DNA from 2 places in the Shewanella sp. SW24 genome. Region 1 is predicted to be linked to the other one. Evidence: predicted binding sites of a transcription regulator. Region 1 holds the regulator's gene; the other holds the start of a gene.
What was found. The regulator MetJ, encoded in region 1, represses methionine synthesis genes. The targets are predictions, from matches to a motif close to TAGACGTCTAGACGTCTA.
Positions count from the first base shown of each region.

Region 2: a site for MetJ is predicted at 5,283-5,300, ahead of serA (phosphoglycerate dehydrogenase). Genes of this name have one in related genera too.

Region 1 covers NZ_JAKKSH010000025.1:55,702-66,728, reverse strand. Annotated here, with positions in the region: gene L5M17_RS17750 (hypothetical protein) at 1-101, opposite strand, end outside; gene L5M17_RS17745 (SRPBCC family protein) at 336-818, shown strand; gene L5M17_RS17740 (pentapeptide repeat-containing protein) at 923-1,585, shown strand; gene phsA (thiosulfate reductase PhsA) at 2,028-4,310, shown strand; gene L5M17_RS17730 (4Fe-4S dicluster domain-containing protein) at 4,323-4,889, shown strand; gene nrfD (NrfD/PsrC family molybdoenzyme membrane anchor subunit) at 4,892-5,839, shown strand; gene L5M17_RS17720 (sulfite exporter TauE/SafE family protein) at 5,946-6,689, opposite strand; gene metJ (met regulon transcriptional regulator MetJ) at 6,824-7,138, opposite strand; gene metB (cystathionine gamma-synthase) at 7,351-8,514, shown strand; gene L5M17_RS17705 (bifunctional aspartate kinase/homoserine dehydrogenase II) at 8,526-10,919, shown strand.
Region 2 covers NZ_JAKKSH010000002.1:504,031-515,057, reverse strand. Annotated here, with positions in the region: gene L5M17_RS04005 (PAS domain S-box protein) at 1-1,694, shown strand, start outside; gene L5M17_RS04000 (two-component system response regulator) at 1,743-2,759, shown strand; gene ygfZ (tRNA-modifying protein YgfZ) at 2,848-3,810, opposite strand; gene serA (phosphoglycerate dehydrogenase) at 3,965-5,194, opposite strand; gene L5M17_RS03985 (DUF2238 domain-containing protein) at 5,349-5,957, shown strand; gene L5M17_RS03980 (helix-turn-helix transcriptional regulator) at 6,352-7,017, shown strand; gene L5M17_RS03975 (curlin) at 7,183-8,688, opposite strand; gene L5M17_RS03970 (curlin) at 8,703-9,122, opposite strand; gene L5M17_RS03965 (DUF4124 domain-containing protein) at 9,676-10,203, opposite strand; gene panC (pantoate--beta-alanine ligase) at 10,594-11,027, opposite strand, start outside.

The DNA of each region.
Region 1 (11,027 bases):
AAAATGCTAACCATTAATCCGAGAGAACCTTGTTCTAGACTGCCGCGAAAAAGTGGCGACATTCTACCTTTTTTGACAAAATTTGCCACGGCTATTTGCATCGCTCTTTGCACAGATCTTTACACTGCTCTGTTATAGTTCTGTGGCTTGAATCTAGCGGGCGTAAGGATTTGCAAGGGAATCACGCGCTAACACTCAGTGCTGAGCATCATGGAGGGCTGGTGTTCTGCGGACGAGCTAATGTTGAAGGGCTGTATTTTAGCGCGCTGATGTGCGAGCTTATGACGTAGCTGCAGCCGACAAGACCATCAAGCCAAATATCCAATGGAGGGAATATGAGCACAAGTCAGCATGTACATAATGATAATCAACGAGAGCTAGTATTAGAGCGGATTATCGATGCGCCGCCAGAAAAGCTGTTCCGCGCGTGGACCGAGCCAGAACTCCTCAAAATTTGGTTTACGCCAAGGCCGTGGACTGTGGCTAGCGCGAGCTTAGATGTGCGTGCCGGTGGTTCAAATGTGATCGTGATGCGCAGCCCTGAGGGACAGGATTTCCCGAATCGTGGCGTGTATCTCGAGGTGGTTGAGAATGAGCGCATCGTATTTACCGATGCCTTTACTGAGGCTTGGGTGCCGTCCGATAAAGCCTTTATGACGGCAACCATTACGTTTGAACCTATAGATGGTAAGACCAAGTACACTGCGCGGGTGCTGCATTGGAATAGCGAAGATAGGCAGAATAATGAGGATATGGGGTTTTATCAGGGGTGGTCTAAGGCGACCGATCAGCTTGAGGAACTCGTCGCGAGCATTTAGCCGGTGAGTCTCAAGCCTCGTATCAGAGAGTCAATAATAAGCAGTACCTAGCCCAATTGCCCTGCATATTTTATTGCTGGGGATTGGGCAGGATTAGAGGTGTTATGTCGTCACAGAAAGAAGTACCAGTGCTTAAACAATCGGTGCTTGCGCCATCGCAACTAGCGCAAAGCGCGGCTTTGCAAGGCAATAGTTTTTTATCAAAACAGTTCAATGGCTTGTCGGAATTAGCACAAGATCTACAGGGCATCGAGTTTGAGGATTGCTGCTTTCAAGATTGCCATTTTAGTGAGAGCACTTTCCGTAAATGCAAGTTTATCGATTGCCGCTTTGTGCGTTGCAACTTAAGTTTAGTGAAAGTGCCCCAGTGTCAGTTCAGCGGGGTGGAGTTTGAAGAATGTAAGTTAGTCGGTATCGATTGGACCCGCGCCGCGTGGTCGCGTTTATCCTTTGCCGCGCCTTTTTCCTTTAAGCAATGCATTCTAAACGACTGCTCATTTTTAGGCTTGTCCCTCGATGAAATTATCATCGAAGAGTGCAAGGCCCACGATGTGGATTTTCGCGAGGGCAGTTTCAACCAAGCCAATTTCACCTACACGGATTTTAGTCATAGTCTGTTTGGCCGAACTCAATTATTGGAGGCGGATTTCAGCGAGGCATCCAATTACGATATCGACATTTTTAACAATAAAATCAAAGGCGCTAAGTTTAGCCGCGACGAAGCGATTCGCCTGCTCAATTGCCTCGATATAGAGTTAATGGATTAATGCGATTGTAATCAGTTTGCGCCCGCTAGTGAGATGTTCTTATCCTGCTAGGGTTATCGTAATTGACTGTAATGTCAGTTTTCTTCTAAGCCGCCAGTGTCCAAACTGGCGGCTTTTTTCTGTCTTCTCCGTCGATGTAAAGCCTGTTCCCAATAAGCCTGTTGATCTTATTCACGTATTTCAAGGTCAGTCTTAGGTTTTAGTTGCGGTAGATCACACCGAGCTTCCCCATGTGGTTTACCACAATACCCACCTACCTCTTTCGGGATAACAATCTCTGTGGATGAGCAGTGTATTCAGCGTATGCCGTGTATTTTGAAGATATGGTGGCGCTGTTTTAACGCTTTATAACTAAAAAAGTAATCAAATCAGTGAGCAAACCTCTGCTCGATGGCGTCCAATGTGGCGACTGGCGGGTGGGATGAGCGTGATGGAGGTAACCATGATTGAGCTTAATAGGCGAACCTTTTTAAAGGGAGCAGGAGCGAGCAGCGCCACGTGTGCGTTGGCCAGTCTGCTGCCGGGCAGCTTAGCGGCATTAGAGAATAAGCAGCTAAAGGGCATGGGCAAAGACATTGCCAGTATTTGTGAAATGTGTTCGACTCGCTGCCCGATTTCGGCGCGGGTGATTGAGGGCAAAAACGTCTTCATTAGTGGCAACAAGGCCGCTAAATCCTTTGGCGGTAAAGTGTGTGCCCGTGGCGGCGCAGGCCATAGTTTATTGTACGATCCACAGCGTATCGTTAAACCGTTAAAGCGGGTCGGTGAGCGCGGCGAAGGCAAATGGGCTGAGATCAGTTGGGATGAGGCTTATAAATTAATCGCTGAAAACCTCAATAAAATCAAAAAAGAACATGGCCCAGAAGCCGTGGCATTCTCGTCAAAATCTGGCTCACAAGAAAAGCATTTATTTCACCTTGCGACCGCCTTTGGTAGTCCAAATACCTTTACCCACGCGTCGACTTGCCCTGGTGGTTATGAAATTGCCGCTAAAGCTATTTTTGGCACTAAGGTCAAACGTGATTTAAGTAACTCTAAATACATCATTAACTTCGGCCATAACCTGTACGAAGGCATCAATATGTCCGAAACCCGCGGCATGATGGCGGCGCAAATGGACAAAGGTGCCAAGCTGGTGGTGTTCGAGCCAAGATTCTCCGTCGTGGCCGATAAAGCTGATGAATGGTATGCCATTCGCCCCGGTACCGACGTAGCCGTCGCCTTGGCGTTATGCCATGTATTGATTGAAGATAATCTTTACGACAAGGCATTTGTCGCGCGCTATGTGGAAGGCTTCGAAGCCTTTGCCGCCGAAGTGAAAGCTTATACCCCTGAATGGGCTGAAACCATCTCCGATGTGCCTGCCAAAGACATTCGTCGTATCGCCCACGAATATGCCGCTAAAGCGCCCCATGCTGTGGTCGATTTTGGTCACAGAGCCACCTTTACCACCGAAGAGTTTGAGATGCGCCGCGCCCTTTACGCCGCTAACGTCTTGATTGGTAACATCGAGCGTAAGGGCGGGATTTATATCGGCCAGAAACCCGGTGATTACAACAAGCTTGCCGGTGAAGCGGTTGCGCCCGTATTGGCAAAACCTGGCGTGAAAGACATGCCAAAACCAGCAGCGAAACGTATCGATCAGGTGGAAGAACAGTACGCCATGATGTGGACATCGGGCGGCGTTTACCAAACCATTCTCGATGCCACATTAAGCGCTGTTCCTTACCAGTTACACGGCTGGGTGATGTCACGCACTAACCCAATGCAAACCATGACAGACAGAGCACGCGTTGTTGAAGCGATGAAAAAGCTCGACTTTATCGCCGTGTGTGATGTGTATATCAGCGAAACCGCCGCCTATGCGGACGTGATTTTACCTGAGTCGACTTATCTTGAACGTGATGAAGAAATTGCTGATAAGTCAGGTAAAAATCCGGCCTATTATGTGCGCCAACGGGTCGTTGAAACCTTAGGTGATACTAAGCCTTCTTGGCAGATCTTTAAGGATGTGGGTGTGGCTATGGGCCTTGGCGAGTTCTATCCATGGGAAAACATGGAAACCCTGCAAATGCTGCAGGTGAACCGCGACACTGACCTGCTGCGCCGTATCAAAGACGAAGGTTTTGTGAGCTTCGGTAAGCCAATTATGTTGTGCGAGCCTAAGATGGTTGCCGAGTTTATTAAGGCATACCCCAATGCGCGACCTGCCGATGAAGACGGCACTTACGCCAGTGCACTGACCTTTAAAACCCCTAGTGGCAAGATTGAACTCACTTCCGCGAAAGTCGAAGCCATGGCACCGGGCCGTGGGGTGATCAAGTTCCGCGAAGTGAATCTTAAAAAAGCAGATGAGCTGTACTTTATCCAAGGCAAAGTGGCGGTGCACACCAATGGCGCAACCCACAATGTGCCTATGCTCGCTAACCTGATGTCGGATAACGCTGTGTGGGTTCACCCTGTTACTGCGGGTAAGTTAGGGATCAGCAATGGCGACCCAATCCGCCTCACCAGCAGTGTTGGCACAGAAGAAGGCCATGCCTTAGTCACGCCGGGTATTCGCCAAGATACTGTGTTTGCTTACATGGGCTTTGGTTCTAAAAACAAAGAGTTGGTCAGAGCAACGGGCAAAGGTATCCATTGCGGTAACTTACTACCGCACGTTACTGCTCCTGTGTGTGGCATGACAGTGCACACCACGGGCGTCACGCTGGCAAAGCGCTAATCGGAGGCTTAAATGAATAAACGATATGTAATGGTGCACGACGAGAATAAGTGCATCGGCTGCCAAGCTTGTAACGTGGCGTGTCGCAGTGGAAATGGTGTACCCGAAGGCGTAACTCGTCTGCAAGTGCGTGTGGAAGGCCCCTTTGGTGAGATGCCTAATCTGCATTTCAAATATCACAGGGTATCTTGCCAGCAATGTGAAGATGCACCCTGCGTTAAGGTGTGCCCTACGGGTGCGGCCTATGTGGGTGAAGACGGCATTATCTCTATCCATACCGAGAAGTGTGTCGGCTGTATGTACTGTGTGGCAGCGTGCCCTTATAAAGTGCGCTTTATGAACCCAGAAACCAAGGCGGCGGATAAGTGTAACTTCTGTAAGGATACGCGTTTAGCACGGGGCGAAGAGCCAGCGTGTGTGACTGTGTGTCCAACCGATGCCTTAGTGTTTGGTGATGCCAATGATCCACGCAGTGAAGTGGCCATCATGCTCAACACTAAAATCACTTACCAAGATAAAACCCATTTGGGCACTAAACCTAGGGTATATCGCGTTCCTACCAAAAGAGGGGGGATTTGATTATGAACAATACTTGGGGCGACATGGCGCAATATGATCCTGTCACTTGGCACTGGGTCATCGCCGTTTACCTGTTTATGGCGGGGTTATCCGCGGGCAGTTTACTGATTGGCATTGGTTTGCGCTGGGCGAATAAGGAACTCAGCGCGGGAGCCGAAAGCAGCATTCTTAAGGCGGCAGCCATTATTGGGCCTGTAGCAATTAGCTTAGGTCTAGCTTGCTTAGTGTTTGACTTAACCAAACCATTCCACTTCTGGTTGATCTTAATTCACTATAACTTCCAGTCTGTGATGGCAATCGGGGTGCTGGCGCTGCTGGCGTATTCTCCCTTAGCTTTTGCGTACGCCATTATTGTGCTGCGGGATGACTTACCAAAATGGGGTTTGGGTTTCCTAACACCTATCGCTAAGTTACTTATGCCATTTCGAAAGCTGATTGAAGTATTGTTGTTTGTCCTCGCCATTGGCGTAGGGGCTTACACTGGCTTCTTAATTTCGGCGATGAATGCCTATCCTATGCTCAACACTGCGGTACTGCCTGCGCTGTTTTTAGTGTCAGGTCTATCGGCGGGCGCTGCGGCAAATGCGGTACTGGCGTTGCTGATGTTTAAGACTGACAGCCACGACAAAACTTTAGTGAAGATGCACGGTTTAGAATTGCCTGTGATGGCGATTGAAATTCTGTTCCTGTTCATGTTGTTCTGCGCCTTGTACTTCAAGGGCGGCGCGGCGGCTGCGGCCTTAGCATCGTTAACGTCTGGGTTATGGGCAAGCGTGTTCTGGATAGGCGTTGTCGGTATAGGTTTTGGTATTCCATTGCTGTTTATGCTGCTACCCGCCGCGACTCGCCACACTAAGGGCGCGATGATCATGGTGGCTTGTGCGAGCTTAACGGGCGTACTCGCCTTAAGACACTTTATTGTGTACGCAGGGCAAAGCTATTTAAGCTGAGTGTAAGCTGGCTTTACATATTGATAGATAAAGAAAAAGCACTGGCAATGTCAGTGCTTTTTTATTGTTTGAATCGTGAGAAGGTTTGCCAGTATAAGCAGGACGCTTATTGGGGTAATAACTCGATAACCGACTTCACCGTTAGCACTAAGGCGCTGATACTGCACAGGACTAACGTTGCCATCTTTGTCTTCTCTTTATCGACACGGCCCACTAATCGTCCTGCAACTAAGTAACCTAAAATCACTGAGGGGAGCAGCATCAACGACAGCCATAGATGTTTTAATTCTAATAAGCCAGTGATCGCTAAAATGATCAATGCAATCATGGAGCTAAAAATGAAGAAGGCCGACAGGGCTGCACGAAACTGCGAGGCATCTTTGCCTGCCAACAAAATCGCCATCGGCGGGCCACCAATCGCGGCGATATTGCCGAAGATCCCTGAAACCACGCCCGCACCGAAGAGGGTTTTCTTATTCACTGGCAGGCTGAATTTATACAGGCTGAGGATCACTGCGACAGTCACAATAGCGGCGATGGATAAACCGAGTATGGGTTGAGGCGCAAACAGTAATAAACTCGCGCCGATAAAACCACCGGGCACGCGGCCTATGAGCGCATATTGCAAGCCATTGAATTCTAAGTGACCGCGTTCACGCACTAAGGTCAGCAGGGCGATGGAGAAACCCATAGCAATAACAGGCGCAGGTACAAGTTGTGGATCGACGATATACAGCAAAGGACTGGCGACAACCGCAAGCCCAAACCCAATCAGACTTTGGGTTAAGGCGCCCAGAAACACGACCAGCGAGGCTAAGGCGAGTGTCTGTGGATCTATCATAGAAAACATAGGATTTCCTATATCCCAAACCAACTCAAGATGGTGAAATTTAAAGTTTGAAGTCGCTTGGGTATAAACAAAAAGGGATCGTTAACGATCCCTATTGATGAGCACTGTGATATGACTTTGAAAGCGACGAGTCGCTATTCCATGTCTTCCCACTCGATTCCCATTTGATCCATCAACAACTTGGCTTCTGCGGGAATGCTGTCTGGGTTATCTTTTGACAGATCTTCATCGTTGGGCAATGGCTGGCCAGTGTAGGCGTGCAAAAATGCCTCACACAACAGCTCGCTGTTGGTGGCGTGACGCAAATTATTGACCTGACGACGAGTACGTTCGTCCGTGAGGACCTTAAGCACTTTGAGCGGAATAGACACAGTAATTTTTTTTACTTGTTCATTCTTCTTGCCATGTTCAGCATAGGGGCTGATGTATTCCCCATTCCATTCAGTCATTGACTCACCTGTTATAACGCTAAATTCGGGGCAGATTTTAAACCCTTACAAAGAACAGTCAAATTATTGCTACTATTTCTTTGTGATTGCAAACAGATTTCTTTATGTTCAGACGTCTAAACGTCTTCACGCCTATTGACGATGGCGTTGGGCTTAGGTACATTTAGACGTCCAGACATCTCTATCAGTCTATCGAATTTAGGAGTCCACCCATGGCAGAGCGTCAATTAGCCACACTGGCAGTGCGTCAGGGTATCGAAAGCGATACTCAATATGGCGCAGTTGTGCCACCGATTTATTTGTCGACTAATTACGCCTTCGATGGTCATAAAAATCCCCGCGAATTCGATTACAGTCGTTCAGGCAACCCAACGCGCTGCATTTTAGGCGAAGCATTAGCGCAATTAGAAAAGGGCGCCACTGGCATAGTGACGTGCACTGGCATGGCGGCCATCACCTTAGTGACGACTTTGCTCGGCCCCGATGACCTATTAGTTGTGCCCCATGATTGCTATGGCGGTTCTTACCGTTTATTTACCAACTTGGCGAAGAAAGGCCAGTTTAAGCTCATTGTGGTCGACCAAACCGACAGCCAAGCGTTAGCCACCGCCATTGCCCAGAATCCTAAGATGGTGTGGCTCGAAACCCCATCGAACCCGTTATTGCGTGTGGTGGATATCGAAGCCATTGCTAAGGCGAGCCATGAGGTCGGCGCGCTGGTGGTGGTCGATAACACCTTTTTATCGCCGATATTGCAACAACCCCTATTGTTAGGCGCGGATATCGTTATCCATTCCACCACTAAATATATCAATGGTCACAGCGATGTTGTTGGCGGCGCTGTGGTCGCCAAAGACGTGCAAATCGGCGAAAGCTTACATTGGTGGTCGAACACTCTAGGCTTAACGGGGTCAGCCTTCGACAGTTATCTGACCCTGCGAGGCCTGCGTACCTTAGCGGTGCGTATTCGCGAGCATCAAACCAATGCCCAGCGTATTATTGAGGTATTAACGCAAAGCCCTGTGGTGAGCAAAGTTTATTACCCCGGTCTTGCGGATCACCCAGGTCACGCCATTGCGGCCAAGCAACAACAGGGCTTTGGCGCTATGCTGAGCTTTGAGCTCAAAGGCGGCGAGGCCGAAGTGGTGGCCTTTTTAGGTGCACTCAGCTTATTTAGCGTGGCGGAAAGTTTAGGTGGCGTCGAAAGTTTAGTGGCCGTGCCCGCCACTATGACCCACAGAGCCATGGAGCCGCAGGCGCGCTTCGAGGCTGGTATTAAGGACACCCTATTGCGTCTATCGGTGGGTATTGAAGATGCCGCCGATTTAGTTGCAGATATTCAAGCAGGATTAGCCGCCGTTGTGGCTTGTCAGTAGAGGAATAATAGATGGCACGTTGTCACTTACATAAATTTGGTGGCTCCAGTTTAGCGGATGCCGATTGTTATCGTCGAGTTGCCCATATCCTGTTAACCCACGGTCATAGTGATGATCTCGTGGTGGTCTCTGCGGCGGGTAAGAGCACGAATTTCCTGTATAAATTATTAGCGCTGCGTGATGCGGGTCAGCTATGGCAAGAAGAATTACAAGTGCTGATCAGTTACCAACAGGGGTTGATTGAGCAGTTGTTGTCGAATGAACAAGCCCGCGATCTGCGTGAGCGTTTGGCCACTGATAAAGCGCAACTCATCAGCTTGTTGTCCTTAGACGAGCGCAACGAATACCAAATCAACCATGTGGTGAGCTTTGGCGAACGTTGGTCGGCACGTTTAATGGCGGCGCTACTGCGCGAATCTGGCGTGGCGGCAAGCCATGTGGATGCCTGTTCAATTTTAGTGGCCGATGAAGCCGCTGTGCCACAAATTCGGGTACAAGAATCCCGCGCTAAAGTACAAGCCCTATTAGCCGCGCATCCCAATGAACGCTTAGTGATCACAGGTTTTATCTGCGCTAACGAGCGTGGCGATACCCTGTTACTTGGTCGTAATGGTTCCGATTTTAGCGCCAGCCTGATTGCGAGTCTCGCCGATATCGAGCGCGTGACCATTTGGACCGATGTGGAAGGGGTGTTCAACGCCGATCCTAATAAAATCAACGATGCCAAGTTACTGAAAAGCATGTCACTTGCCGAAGCCGATCGCCTAGCGCGTTTAGGCTCGCCAGTATTGCATTCGCGCACTTTGCAGCCGTTATTCAATACCGAAGTGAGCTTAGCTGTGCGTTCAAGTTATGCGTCCCACACTGACTTTACCTTGATCGCTCCCCACAGTTCGTCGGCGAGCGCGCCTGTGGTGACTAACCTCAATGCTGTTGTCCTGTTCGGCTTTAAACTCACGGGTGAGTTAACTCGTTTATTAGATTTATTGATTGCCGCGGGTTTAACGCCATTGGCCCATTGGACCTCTGCCCATCAAAGGGTTGAACTTGCCTATACCGCTGAGAATCAAAAACAAGTTCAAAGATTACTCGATGCCGAGGCAGAAGCATTAGGGATCAGCGAGCAGCAGATCAACACAGATTTTGGTTTAGTCGCATTAGTGAGTGCCGACGCCGAACATTATCGCCGCAGTTTCGCCCGTTTACTGAGCCGTGATGCTAAACCTTTGTTCAGTGGCGATTTAAGTTTAGTGACGTTAGTGCCCCAGTCACAGGTGAATCTGTTAACTCAAAAAGTTCACCGTCGCTGCGCTGGCCCGCGTAAACGCATTGGTGTCCTGTTGCTCGGTGTGGGTAATATCGGTGAGGCATGGATCGATCTGTTTAAGTCGGTTTCGCCATCACTGGACCATGAACTCGAAGCCAGTGTTGAGTTAGTTGGTTTGGTCAGTTCGAGTAAAGCCTTGATTAAATCCACCGGCATTAATCTTGCCGCGTGGCAAACAGAGTTTAATACTGAAGCAACGCCTTGGCAGTATGAACATTTATTCGAGCAATTAGAGCAAGTTAACTGCGATGAGCTGGTGGCCTTAGATATCAGTGCCAGCGCCAGTTTGACGCTGCAATATCCAGAACTGTTCGAGCGTGGCATCCATGTGGTGAGCGCGAATAAACTTGCGGGCTCGGGTCCACTGCCTTTCTATCGAGAGTTAAAGCAGCAACTGGGTAATCGTCGTTTGTTTTGGCGCTATAACGCCAGCTGTGGCGCAGGTTTACCCATCCAACATGCGCTAAATGATTTGCGTAACAGCGGTGATAGTGTTGAAGCGGTAGGCGGGATTTTCTCTGGCACCCTGTGTTGGTTATTTGAGAAATACGATACCAGCAAGCCATTTTCAGAATTAGTGATTGAAGCCAGAGGCTTAGGTATTACTGAACCCGATCCCCGCGACGATCTCTCCGGCCGAGATATGCAGCGTAAACTGCTTATTTTGGCCCGTGAGATTGGCCTTGAAATCGAGCTTGAAGATATTGAACTGCGCTCACTCGTACCAGCCGCTTTGGCGGATATTCCCTTAGATCAATTTCTCACCCGCATTGCCGAGTTAGATGCCGATCTGCTGCAACAATATGGTGCGGCGGCGGAGCAAAATAAGGTGCTCAGATATGTGGCATCCTTAGACAACAGCGGTCCAGAGCTCAAGGCCGAAGTGGGTTTGCAGTGGATTGACACCCATCACCCTTACGCCAACTTAACCCCTGGTGATAATGTGTTTGTGATCCGCAGTGTCTTCTACCAAGGTAATCCGCTGATCATCCGTGGACCGGGCGCAGGACGCGAAGTGACAGCGGCAGCGGTGCAGTCGGATCTGACCCAGATCTGTCGCGATCTGCTGCAGGAATAACGCGATATCAAGCCTCTTAAAGGACTCATTCGAGTCCTTTTTTATTGGCTAGAATAAATCTATCGAATTAACCGAGATTAAATGCGGTTTATGGGTATTTTTGGGCTT
Region 2 (11,027 bases), on a different contig from region 1:
TATTTAAATCCTTTACCCAAGCGGATACTTCAACCACCCGTAAATACGGTGGTACAGGCTTAGGCTTGGCTATTTGCAAGCAACTCGTTGAACTCATGGGGGGCAATATTGGTGTCGAAAGTCAATTTGGTCATGGCAGCACCTTCTATTTCACTGTGAAGTTACAAATTTCCGAGGGCCAAAAATTAGTGCTTGAGCAAGAGCTTGAGGGCATGTCTGTGCTGGTGGTAGATGATAACGCGACCGCTAGGGACATAATGCGTACAACGCTCGAAAGTATGGGCTTTAGAGTCGATACGGTTCGTTCAGGTGAAGAAGCAATAAGCCGCTGTTTACTGCAGACCTATGAAGTGGCATTAATCGATTGGAAAATGCCCAATATGGACGGGTTAGAAACCGCCCGTCAGATCCAACTACAGGCTAAGTCTCAGCCTAAGATCTTGATGGTATCCGCCCATGCGAATCATGAATTTATCACTCAAATTGAGCAATTAGCACTGGCGGGGTACATCAGTAAACCCATCAGCGCCTCACGCATGCTCGATGGCATAATGAATGCGATTGGCCGTGAAGGCATATTGCCAGTCAGACGCCGTACCGAAGACCTGGCGCCGCAGTTATTATTACCACTTCAAGGGAAGCGTATCTTATTAGTGGAAGATAACGAGATGAATCTCGAAGTCGCCAGCGAGTTTTTAGAGCAAGTGGGGATTATTTTATCCATAGCGACCAATGGACAAATTGCCTTAGATAAGCTATCCCAACAGCATTTCGATCTAGTGTTAATGGACTGTCAAATGCCGGTGATGGATGGTTATCAAGCCACTAAAGCGATAAGGAAAAGGCCTGAGTTGGCAAATTTACCTGTCGTCGCTATGACTGCGAATGCGATGGCTGGTGATAGAGATATGTGTCTTCGGGCTGGGATGAATGACCATATTGCCAAGCCCATAGAAGTGAATGTGCTCTATCAAACCCTATTGAAATACCTCGGATCTTCTTCTGGAATTTCTGCTGCGATAAGGGCGGAAGCCTCAACTCGGTTAACTTCGTCCAGCGCACAGGGTGAAGTCAGCAATGGCGCTGATCAAACGGTATTGCTCAAATGGCCAGAACACCCTGAGCTGGATATCGATAGAGGTTTGCAACTGGTGCAGCATTCGACGCGTCTTTATCAACGAATCTTTGATCGTTTTGTGAGCAGTCAACGTAATGTCGTGGAGCAGGTTCGCAAAGCCATCGCGGCGAATCAAGTCGAAGATGCGGTGCGTATCGCCCACACCCTTAAAGGCTTAGCGGGTAATTTAAGTTCGGCAAAATTGGTGGAATTAGCGCGTTTGCTTGAGTTGCATTTAACAGAGAAAGCGCCTTATGAAGATGAATTGGTTCAAATTCAACCGCTAGTGGCCTCTATCTGCGATGCGATTGAACACGACAAACCAGCAGCGGTAAATCAAGCCGAACCTCAAGCCGTTGATTTATTATCTGCTGAAGATTTAAGGGCGGCATTACAGGCCTTGCGGCAGAATCTAGATGATGCCGATGCCAGCGCAGTGGTAAAAATTGATGCCTTAAAGCCGAAGGTGAGTAGTGCGATGTGGCAAACATTAAGCCCCGCTTTATCTATGATTAACCAGTATCAGTTTGATGAGGCAATCGACTTAATTGACGATGTGATTACACAGTTAGGATAGAAAGCGGTAGCGCGAATTTATAATGCGTGACATTGAGTGGAGTTGTTAATGGAAAAAGCAACAATATTAGTCGTCGATGATACACCTGAGAATATCGATATTTTGATTGGTATTTTAGGTGATGATTACAAAGTCAAAGTGGCGATCGATGGCCCGAGGGCGTTAGCGTTAGTGACAAAATCGCGGCCTGACTTGATTCTGCTCGATGTCATGATGCCAGGTATGAATGGCTATGAAGTCTGCAAGGTGCTAAAGCAAGAGCCGCTGACCAGCCATATTCCGGTGATCTTCGTGACCGCCTTATCTGAAATTGCTGATGAAGCCCAAGGTTTTGCATTGGGTGCGGTGGATTACATTACTAAGCCTGTCAGCGCGCCTGTCGTTAAAGCGCGGGTTAAAACACATCTTGCGCTTTATGATCAAAAACGTCTACTCGAACAACAAGTTAAAGTTCGTACTCACGAATTAGAAGAAACCCGTTTCGAGATTATCCGTCGTCTTGGCCGTGCCGCTGAATACAAGGACAACGAGACGGGTCTACATGTTGTGCGTATGAGCCATTACGCCCGCATATTAGCGATAAAGCTCGGCTTACCGACAACCTTTTGTGACTTGATTTTTAACGCGGCGCCTATGCACGATATTGGTAAAATCGGTACGCCCGATGCTGTGCTGAAAAAGCCTGGGAAACTTGATGCGCAGGAATGGGAAATTATGCAGCAGCACGCCGCCATAGGTGCAGAAATTATTGGTGAACATAGCGATCCGTTATTGCAAATGGCCCGTCGTATCGCCTTAACTCACCATGAGAAGTGGGATGGTTCAGGTTACCCTAATGGCTTGGTAGGCGAAGAAATCCCCCTTGAAGGGCGTATCACCGCGATTGCGGATGTGTTCGGTGCGCTGACTTCGCAACGGCCTTACAAGCAGGCTTGGACGATTGAAGCAACTATGGAGTTATTTGAAAATCAAGCGGGAAAACATTTCGATCCTAAGCTGGTGGAGGAGTTCAAGCAAATCCTGCCAGAAGCAATTGCCATTCGAGATACTTATTTAGAAAATTGATGCTCGAAGTGCATTGACTAAGGTAAAGGCGCCATTGGCGCCTTTATTCTGCTTCAATATTTTATACTAATCATATTAAATCAAAGCATTACGCTTCATCTAATGAGTAGGGCAGGGCTTGGATCGTTAAATGTGATTGTTCATCGTCGGCAAAACGTAGCTGAGTATCATTAGCCGTGTCATTAGGAAGTACGGCGGTTAACAAGACTTGGTTGCCGCGCTGTACAAACTCAATGATTTGACCGCCACGGCGAAAACTGTCTTCCATCGCGATTTCAAGGCCTGATGCTAGGGTGATTTGAAGACTAGTGTGGCCGTGCAAAATATACAGGGCGCGTTTATTACCACCGCGATATTTCATTCGCGCTATGGTTTCTTGTCCCATGTAGCAGCCCTTGTTGAAGCTGATACCGTTAACCGCTTGTAGATTACACATCTGCGGTACGTACTGGCTGGCATGGCTGGCGGCAAGGTTGGGGTAACCTGCTGCAATCTCTAACGCTTGCCATGCACTGGCGTCAAATACACTCAGTTCCGATTGCGCAACTAAAGCCGCTGCGGCATCTGGTGTTAATACTAAAATAAAACGTTCAGCGTCTTTTAAAATCGCACCATTTTCAATGAGTGTGAGCTCTTGCTGAATGTCACCAAAATGTTTGTTCACGAATTGGCTTGCCTGTTCACCGGCAACCCCGAGCAGAGTCCACTCAGCGGATGCATTGCTTAGGGTGGCTTTACTAAAAACGGCATATTTTTGTAACTGGGGTAAATCGACTTCGATGGCATCCTTTGGCATCAACATAAAGAGTGCATCTTGAATGGCAAAGGTTCTGAAACTGGCCAGCATTTTACCTTTAGGATCGCAATGCGCGCCCCAGCGCCATTGATCTGTGGCCAATGAGCTGATGTCTGTGGTCACTTGGCCATGGATAAAACTGCGGCCTTGTTCTCCAACGACTTTGATGAGGCCCAAATGAGATAAGTTGGCAAGCATAAGTGGAGGCAAGGTAGCGTCCAGATCCCAATGGGGCGTAGAAACTGAAATAGTCATAGCGAGATCCTGAAAATGAAGACGATGTGAGAGGCTAGATTGTAACGGAATTCCAGTTGGCTCAAAAGCATAAGGCGCACATATCTGTGAATGATCTGTGCGCCTTAATATGTGTGCTTTAGTCGATAGGCTTAAAGCGAGTGGAGTTTAAAGTTTAAAACAGCACGCGAGTACGCAATGTACCTTCAATGGCTTTGAGTTCAACTAAGGCTTCTTCCGCTTGAGTTGTGTCTACTTCCATCACGACATAACCAATTTCTGCGGTGGTCTGCAAATATTGGGCGGCGATGTTGATGCCTTTTTCCGAGAAGGCTTGGTTGATCTTGATCAACACGCCCGGACGGTTTTGGTGAATATGCAGCAAGCGCGAGGTGCCTTTATGCGTTGGTAATGACACTTCAGGGAAGTTAACCGCAGAAACGGTTGAGCCGTTGTCTGAGTATTTAGCGAGCTTACCCGCGACTTCGATACCAATGTTTTCTTGGGCTTCGGCCGTGCTACCGCCCACATGCGGCGTGAGTAGAACATTGTCTAAACCGCGTAGAGGACTGATAAATTCATCGTCATTCGATTGTGGTTCAACGGGGAATACATCGATTGCTGCACCTGCGAGGTGACGTTCTTTTAACGCAACGGTTAAAGCTTCAATATCGACTACAGTACCGCGTGATGCGTTGATAAAGATGCTGCCCTTTTTCATTGCTGCAAACTCGGCAGCGCCTATCATGTCTTTTGTTTGTGGAGTTTCAGGGACATGTAAGCTTACTACATCAGCTTGTGCTAATAGGAGTTCCAACGAATGGACTTGTTGTGCGTTACCTAGTGGCAGTTTGTCTTCGATATCGAAGAACACGACGCGCATACCTAAGGTTTCCGCCAGAATGCCAAGTTGAGTACCAATATGGCCGTAACCAATTACACCTAAGGTTTTACCACGCACTTCATAGCTGCCCGCTGCGGTTTTCATCCAGCCGCCACGGTGAGCGATAGCGTTGCGTTCAGGGATACCCCGCATCAACATAATGATTTCGCCAATCACGAGTTCTGCAACACTGCGAGTGTTTGAGAAGGGAGCGTTAAATACTGGGATACCAAGGGATTCGGCGGTGGCAAGGTCAACTTGGTTGGTTCCAATACAGAAACATCCTATCGCGATTAACTTCTCGGCACGTTTCAGCACCTCTGCAGTTAATTGGGTACGCGAACGAAGTCCCACAAAATGCGCATCTTTAATGGACTCAAGTAAGGCTTCATCGCTTAAGGAAGCTTTGTGGTATTCGATATTGGTGTATCCCGCACGTTCAAATACATCGACCGCAGATTGGTGGACGCCTTCCAACAGCAGGATCTTGATCTTATCCTTGTCCAGCGAATGTTTCGCCATGATATGGGTACCCTCTAATTAATAGAAATGTTTCTTATGATATGCTCACAACCTTCACCCACCAAAATAGCACTTTTTTTGCTCAGTGTGGAGGGCTAGATGGCTAAAGTTAATATTCTAAATTTAGAACAATATCGCATAAGAGGAAGAAACATTGAATAACAAAATCGCATGGTGCGGTATTTACCTCTCAGTTTTGGTGTGGTCGGCGATAAAACCCGCAGATCCTTTCACATGGTGGCTCGAAGCCTTACCTGCATTGATTGCTGTACCGATTTTATTCTTTACTCGCAAACGTTTTCCACTAACACCTCTAGTGTATTTTCTCGTCTTAATACACTGCTGTGTGTTGTTTGTAGGTGCTCATTATACTTACGCTGAAGTGCCGTTATTCGACACGATTGCGGATTGGATGGGTTCAGAACGTAATAATTACGATAAAGTGGGTCATTTTGCGCAAGGTTTTATCCCAGCCATGCTCGCCCGTGAAATTATGTTGCGTAATCAAGCTGTCAAACCTGGGGCTTGGTGCGCGTTTCTTGCTACTTGTTTTGTGCTCGCATTTTCGGCGTTTTATGAACTGATCGAATGGTGGGTTGCCGTGGCAACCGGCGAAGGGGCTGAAGCCTTTTTAGGGACTCAAGGCTATGTATGGGATACCCAATCCGACATGTTTCTTGCCCTCATTGGCGCAATTGTCGCGTTAGCTTTACTGTCTCGTTTTCAAGATAAACAAATCGCGAGACTCAAGCAGAGGATTTAGCGGCTAAAAGTGGGTGATGCTCTCTGTTTGAGTTGTAAGACTTTCTTCCCTGAAATATATGGTGTGAGTGTGATGACATTGAGTTGTCATACTTTAGTGTTGTTATTGTGTTTTCTTTGTGTTGCAACTTTGGATTGATAACGTCATAGTTGGAAAGTATTAGGTGCTGGGCGTTGGCCAAGTAAAACGGTATTTTTGACTGTTATTCCATTTTATTGTGGTGAGTTAGTCGAACCTACTAGCATTAAACAGGGAATAGTACATTTGGGTGATGTTTTTCAATCGTTAACTAGTCAGAATTAACTAGGTTAATGGAATGTTGAAAAATCTAACTAAAAAGACGAGTCAAACATACCATTTTGCAATAGAGAATACTTTTCAGGGAGGAGAGTCATTGAGCACAATTAATGAATTGGTTTTTTTACACCAAATGGCCGCGCCATGTCATTTAGCGTTACTCGCTGAATCCATAGGTTTGAAAACGCGAATAGTAAAGCATGCGGCTGAACTGGATTTAGACAAGAGTCGCCGTAGTTTTTATCTGATCACCCAAAAAGGTTCAGCATTAGATAACAAAGGGATACCTCTGTTAGCTTCGCGATTAGTGTCACATTTTCCTGTGGCGCTGTATCAAGTTGAGCGAGACTCCTTAGACCAAGAATCTGCAATGTTACTCGGCATTCGAGGTATTTTATTTGCCGATCAACGTATGGATCTGATGTTAACGGGTTTACGTAAAATGGTGGCAGAGGAACTTTGGTACGATAGAACTTTGCTAAGCAAAATGTTCCGCCGTGTCGTACAAAAGTTAGAAGGTAATAATGAAATGCCCTCTGATACTGTGGCTATGCTGCAGATGCTGACATCCCGTGAACGCACTATCATTCAATTCGTATCGAGTGGTGCGAGGAATAAAGAAATCGCTCATAGGTTATGTATCAGCGAACATACAGTGAAGGCGCATATTTCTTCTATTTTCCGCAAGACCCAGTCTCGTAATCGGGTTGAGCTTTTACGTTGGGCGCAAACCTATCAAACTCACTTTGAGCTGTGCAGTTAGTCAGTTAAAGATATTGGTCGTTAGCTTTTCGCTGTGAGTGGTTAATGATTGCTGGCATATCAACATAGAAAAGCGGGAATGTTTATTTAAACATTCCCGCTTTTTGTTTAACACCCATTTTATAAACCACCAAAGAGTTTAGCTGTGGTGGTTTAACAGTATTGATTAGTATTGCACTACAGTGGCAACGTTCATATTGCCTGATTGGTTCACGTTGATGCTGTTGTTAGTGCCTGCTTGAGAACCTAACACTAAGTTGTCATTACCCGTTTGAGTGATTGACAGGCTGTTATTGTCACCGCTAACGCCAAATGAATTTGAAGCAAATGAAGTGTCGCTATCGCCGCCTACCCAGTTACCTTTACCTGATTGAGTAATTTGCGCGGTGTTTTCATCACCTTCAATAATCAGGTCAATAACGTTAAGATCGCCACTTTGAAGTGCGCTGACATCGGCATTGTTGTTGCCAGTAACAGAAATCAATGTTTCGTTCTCAGCGCCATCTTGCTCAACATCAACTTCGTTATCGCTACCCACGGCATCTACATAAGCAAAGTTCTCATCGCCTTCTTGGCTGACTTCAATGCTGTTATCTTCACCATCAGCGAAGGCAATGATTTCGTTGTTATCGCCTTTAGAAGATAAATCGAAGTCATTATCTGCACCGTATGCACCAAAGGTCGCGAAGTTCGCATCGCCTTTTTGTTTCAAGTCAACGTCGTTGCTATCGCCCCATACTTGGAACTCCGCACCGTTGACATCGCCTTTTTGAGTGATAGTAATATCGTTATCATCACCTTGGATATCGGCCACTAAAGTATCACCGATAGTGTTGCCGCTGCCATTTTGAGTAATATCGACACTGTTGTCATCACCCGTAGTCATCGCAAGATAAGCCGTGTTGCCGTTACCTTTTTGATCCATTGAAATATCGTTATCGCTGCCGGCCAGTGCGTAAACGAAGCCAACATGGTTATCACCTTTTTGGACCATGTCTACTGTGTTGTCATTACCTGCAATACCTTTCGCTGCGCCAAAGTTATTGTTACCCGCTTGATTAACAGAAACGTCGTTGTTGTTACCCACGTTAGCGGTTAAGTCGAGAGCGATTAAACCTGCTTGGTTGTTGTCACCGATTTGTGTGATTTTACCGTCGTTGTTGCTGCCTTCAACGCGAAAAACTGCAAAGTTTGCGTCGCCTTCTTGCTCAACAAACACGCTGTTTTCAGCGCCAGTGATTTCAACTTGGCTTTCGTTGACTTCGCCTAATTGGTTAACGAATACCGTGTTATCGTTGCCAGTAACATCGCTACTGCTTTGGTTAAAGAAACCATTTTGCGACACATTTACATTGTTGTTGTCACCTACAACATTTGCACTTGCCACATGCCAGTCAACTTGTTGCGTTATTTGGACCTTGTTATCATCACCCGTTGAATTAATAGCCGCTTCATGCCACACACCGTCTTGGATGACAGTTGCGGTTTGAGCTGTACCTGTTTGCACAACCGCAGCAGCGTTAAGGCCACCCGTTTGTGAGACTAAAGTGTCTTGGGCTTGGCCTGACTGTACTACGCTAATTTCGCTCACTGTACTGGCAGCAAAAGCTTGACCGCTTAAACCTGTTGCAATGGCCAAAGCAATAAGTGATTTTTTAGCTTGTGATTTCATGTGACGCTCCCTGTTTAATATTGAGTTATTGAGATTGCAGCACCGTCCGCAATCTGTTGAATCGAAAAGTTGCCGCTTCCTAGTTGGTTCAGTTGCACGAGATTGTCATTGCCAATTTGTGTCACTGAAGCCGTATTTTGACTGCCGACTTGCAGTAGTTGGACTTCATTGTTTGAACCAATCTGTGTGATTAGCGCATCGTTATCATTGCCCACTTGTGTTACATCGGCCTTGTTATCGCTGCCTGACTGGAACAGTAATCCTTGGTTGGCAGTGCCTTGTTGAACCAGCTCGATAAGGTTATCGCGACCGGAACGTTCCAGTAATGCCTGAAGGGTTACGGGTAACTCGTTGACATTCAGCTCTTGTGCTGAAGTCATACAACTACAGAGCAAGATCAGCGGCACCAAAAAGCGTATAGAGGTATTTGGCACGGGTGACTCCTTGCATCAAATATCTTGGGCTGCTTAAAGCAACTTGCATCCCAAATTCAGACCTGAAGATACGAGTCCCGTTAATATGTCGCAATTGGCCAAACGGGTATTTATTCTAGAAAGGATTAACGGAAGGTAAATGATGGCTGTATTAATATCGTATTGATTAAATAGATTTTATATGTTTATTGACGTGTTTTTATTTAAGGGGTCTAGCCTAGTTGTCCTAGTAGTTAAGTCGTATTTGTTGTGAAGAGAGTATTTGATTTTTAAACAATGCAATAACAAGTGAAGGGAAATACATCGACTATCGCGTTTGCATTTTCTTGATAAAAAAGCACGCGTTTGTGCCAGCGAGAAACTGCTGTGGGGTTTAATTAACTGTAGCAACCTATGTCATTTACCCAGTGTGCAACAACAGGCTTCTTGTCTTTGCGGTAATGAATCCTAGGTTAAATAAAGGGACATTACTGTGAGCGGAAAATTAACCATTATTATGATTAAATTCCTTAATGGGGTAGAGAAAAGATTAATACTACTGTTTTATGCGAGATCAGTGCTTTTCTGGTTCTTTTAACTCTTCATGGAATGCTTCTGTACTGATTTGGCTTTTACGGTCTTGCAGTTGTTGCATCGCGCTGTTATTACTCACAGTTAACGCATTGAAGCGAGAATTGATATCGTCCATTTCGTTAATGTATTCAGGATCGGTTTTCTCTTTATTTTGCCAATAACGCTTACGTTCTAATTTCTGCAATTCACTGGCGCGCAGGATTTCAAAATAGCTATTTTCCTGCTTAAGACGATATATCTCGCCGTCGAGTAACTGCAATAATTTTTCTTTAGAAATGGTTCGGCTATTCAGTAGAGTGTGTAAGGGATCGACAGGAATGTCTCTTTTATCAGAGTCTACTTCAGTCGTTATCCCTAACTGGTATTCGATTTTATGTTGGCTAAATTCCTGCGGACAAGCGGTTTGGCTAAAGACAATTTTGTCATCTTTACGGCATTTATAAATGGTATTTGCCTGTATTGCAGTGGGCAAAATAACACAAATTAGGGTGAGTATCAGTCTTGCCATGAGGCCACAAATCCTTTGTACACTTGCATAGCTATTATGATTTAATTGTTTGATTAAGCATGATAAATAATGATTGTGACGTTTACATTATTATGCCTTTATAACCGTTTTTTATTAGGCTTAACCGGCTGTTAAGCCCAATAAATTAAAGGATTAGCCATGCATCATTATAAGGTCAAATTCACTCGTCAATGTCTGCCGCTAATCATTTACCTTAAATTAACATCTGCATCATACTATGGCGTAAATTTAGGGATAAAACCAGTTTTTTGACGCTTCAAATTTTTGGCGCTTGGATTGATTCTAAAGAAGAAAATAGCTTCTGGTCGGTCATTAGGTAAATAAAAAGGAGCGACTGCTCCTTTTTATTTATTGATAACGCTTAAGAGATTAGCGATCGAACCTTAAGTTGTCGATAAGTCGCGCTTTACCTATATAGGCGGCGGCCAAAATGACTAAGGTTTGGTCTTGGCTCTGCGCTTTCTCAAGCGTGTGGGCATGACGAATTTCCAGATAATCCGGCGTAAAGCCCGCCGCCACTAAACTGATTTTCGCTTGCTCGGTGACAGCATCAACACTCTGACCTTGTTTGATCCCTGCAGCCATAGCATCTATTGCCTGTTTTAACGCTGGTGCCGCGGCTTTTTCTGCGGCGGTGAGATAACCATTGCGCGAACTCATGGCTAAACCTGAGTCCTCACGTATGGTATCAACACCGATAATCTCAATCGGTAATGACAAGTCTTCAACCATAGTTTCAATGACTAATAGCTGTTGATAGTCTTTATTGCCAAAGAGTGCCACATCGGGCTGTACTATGTTGA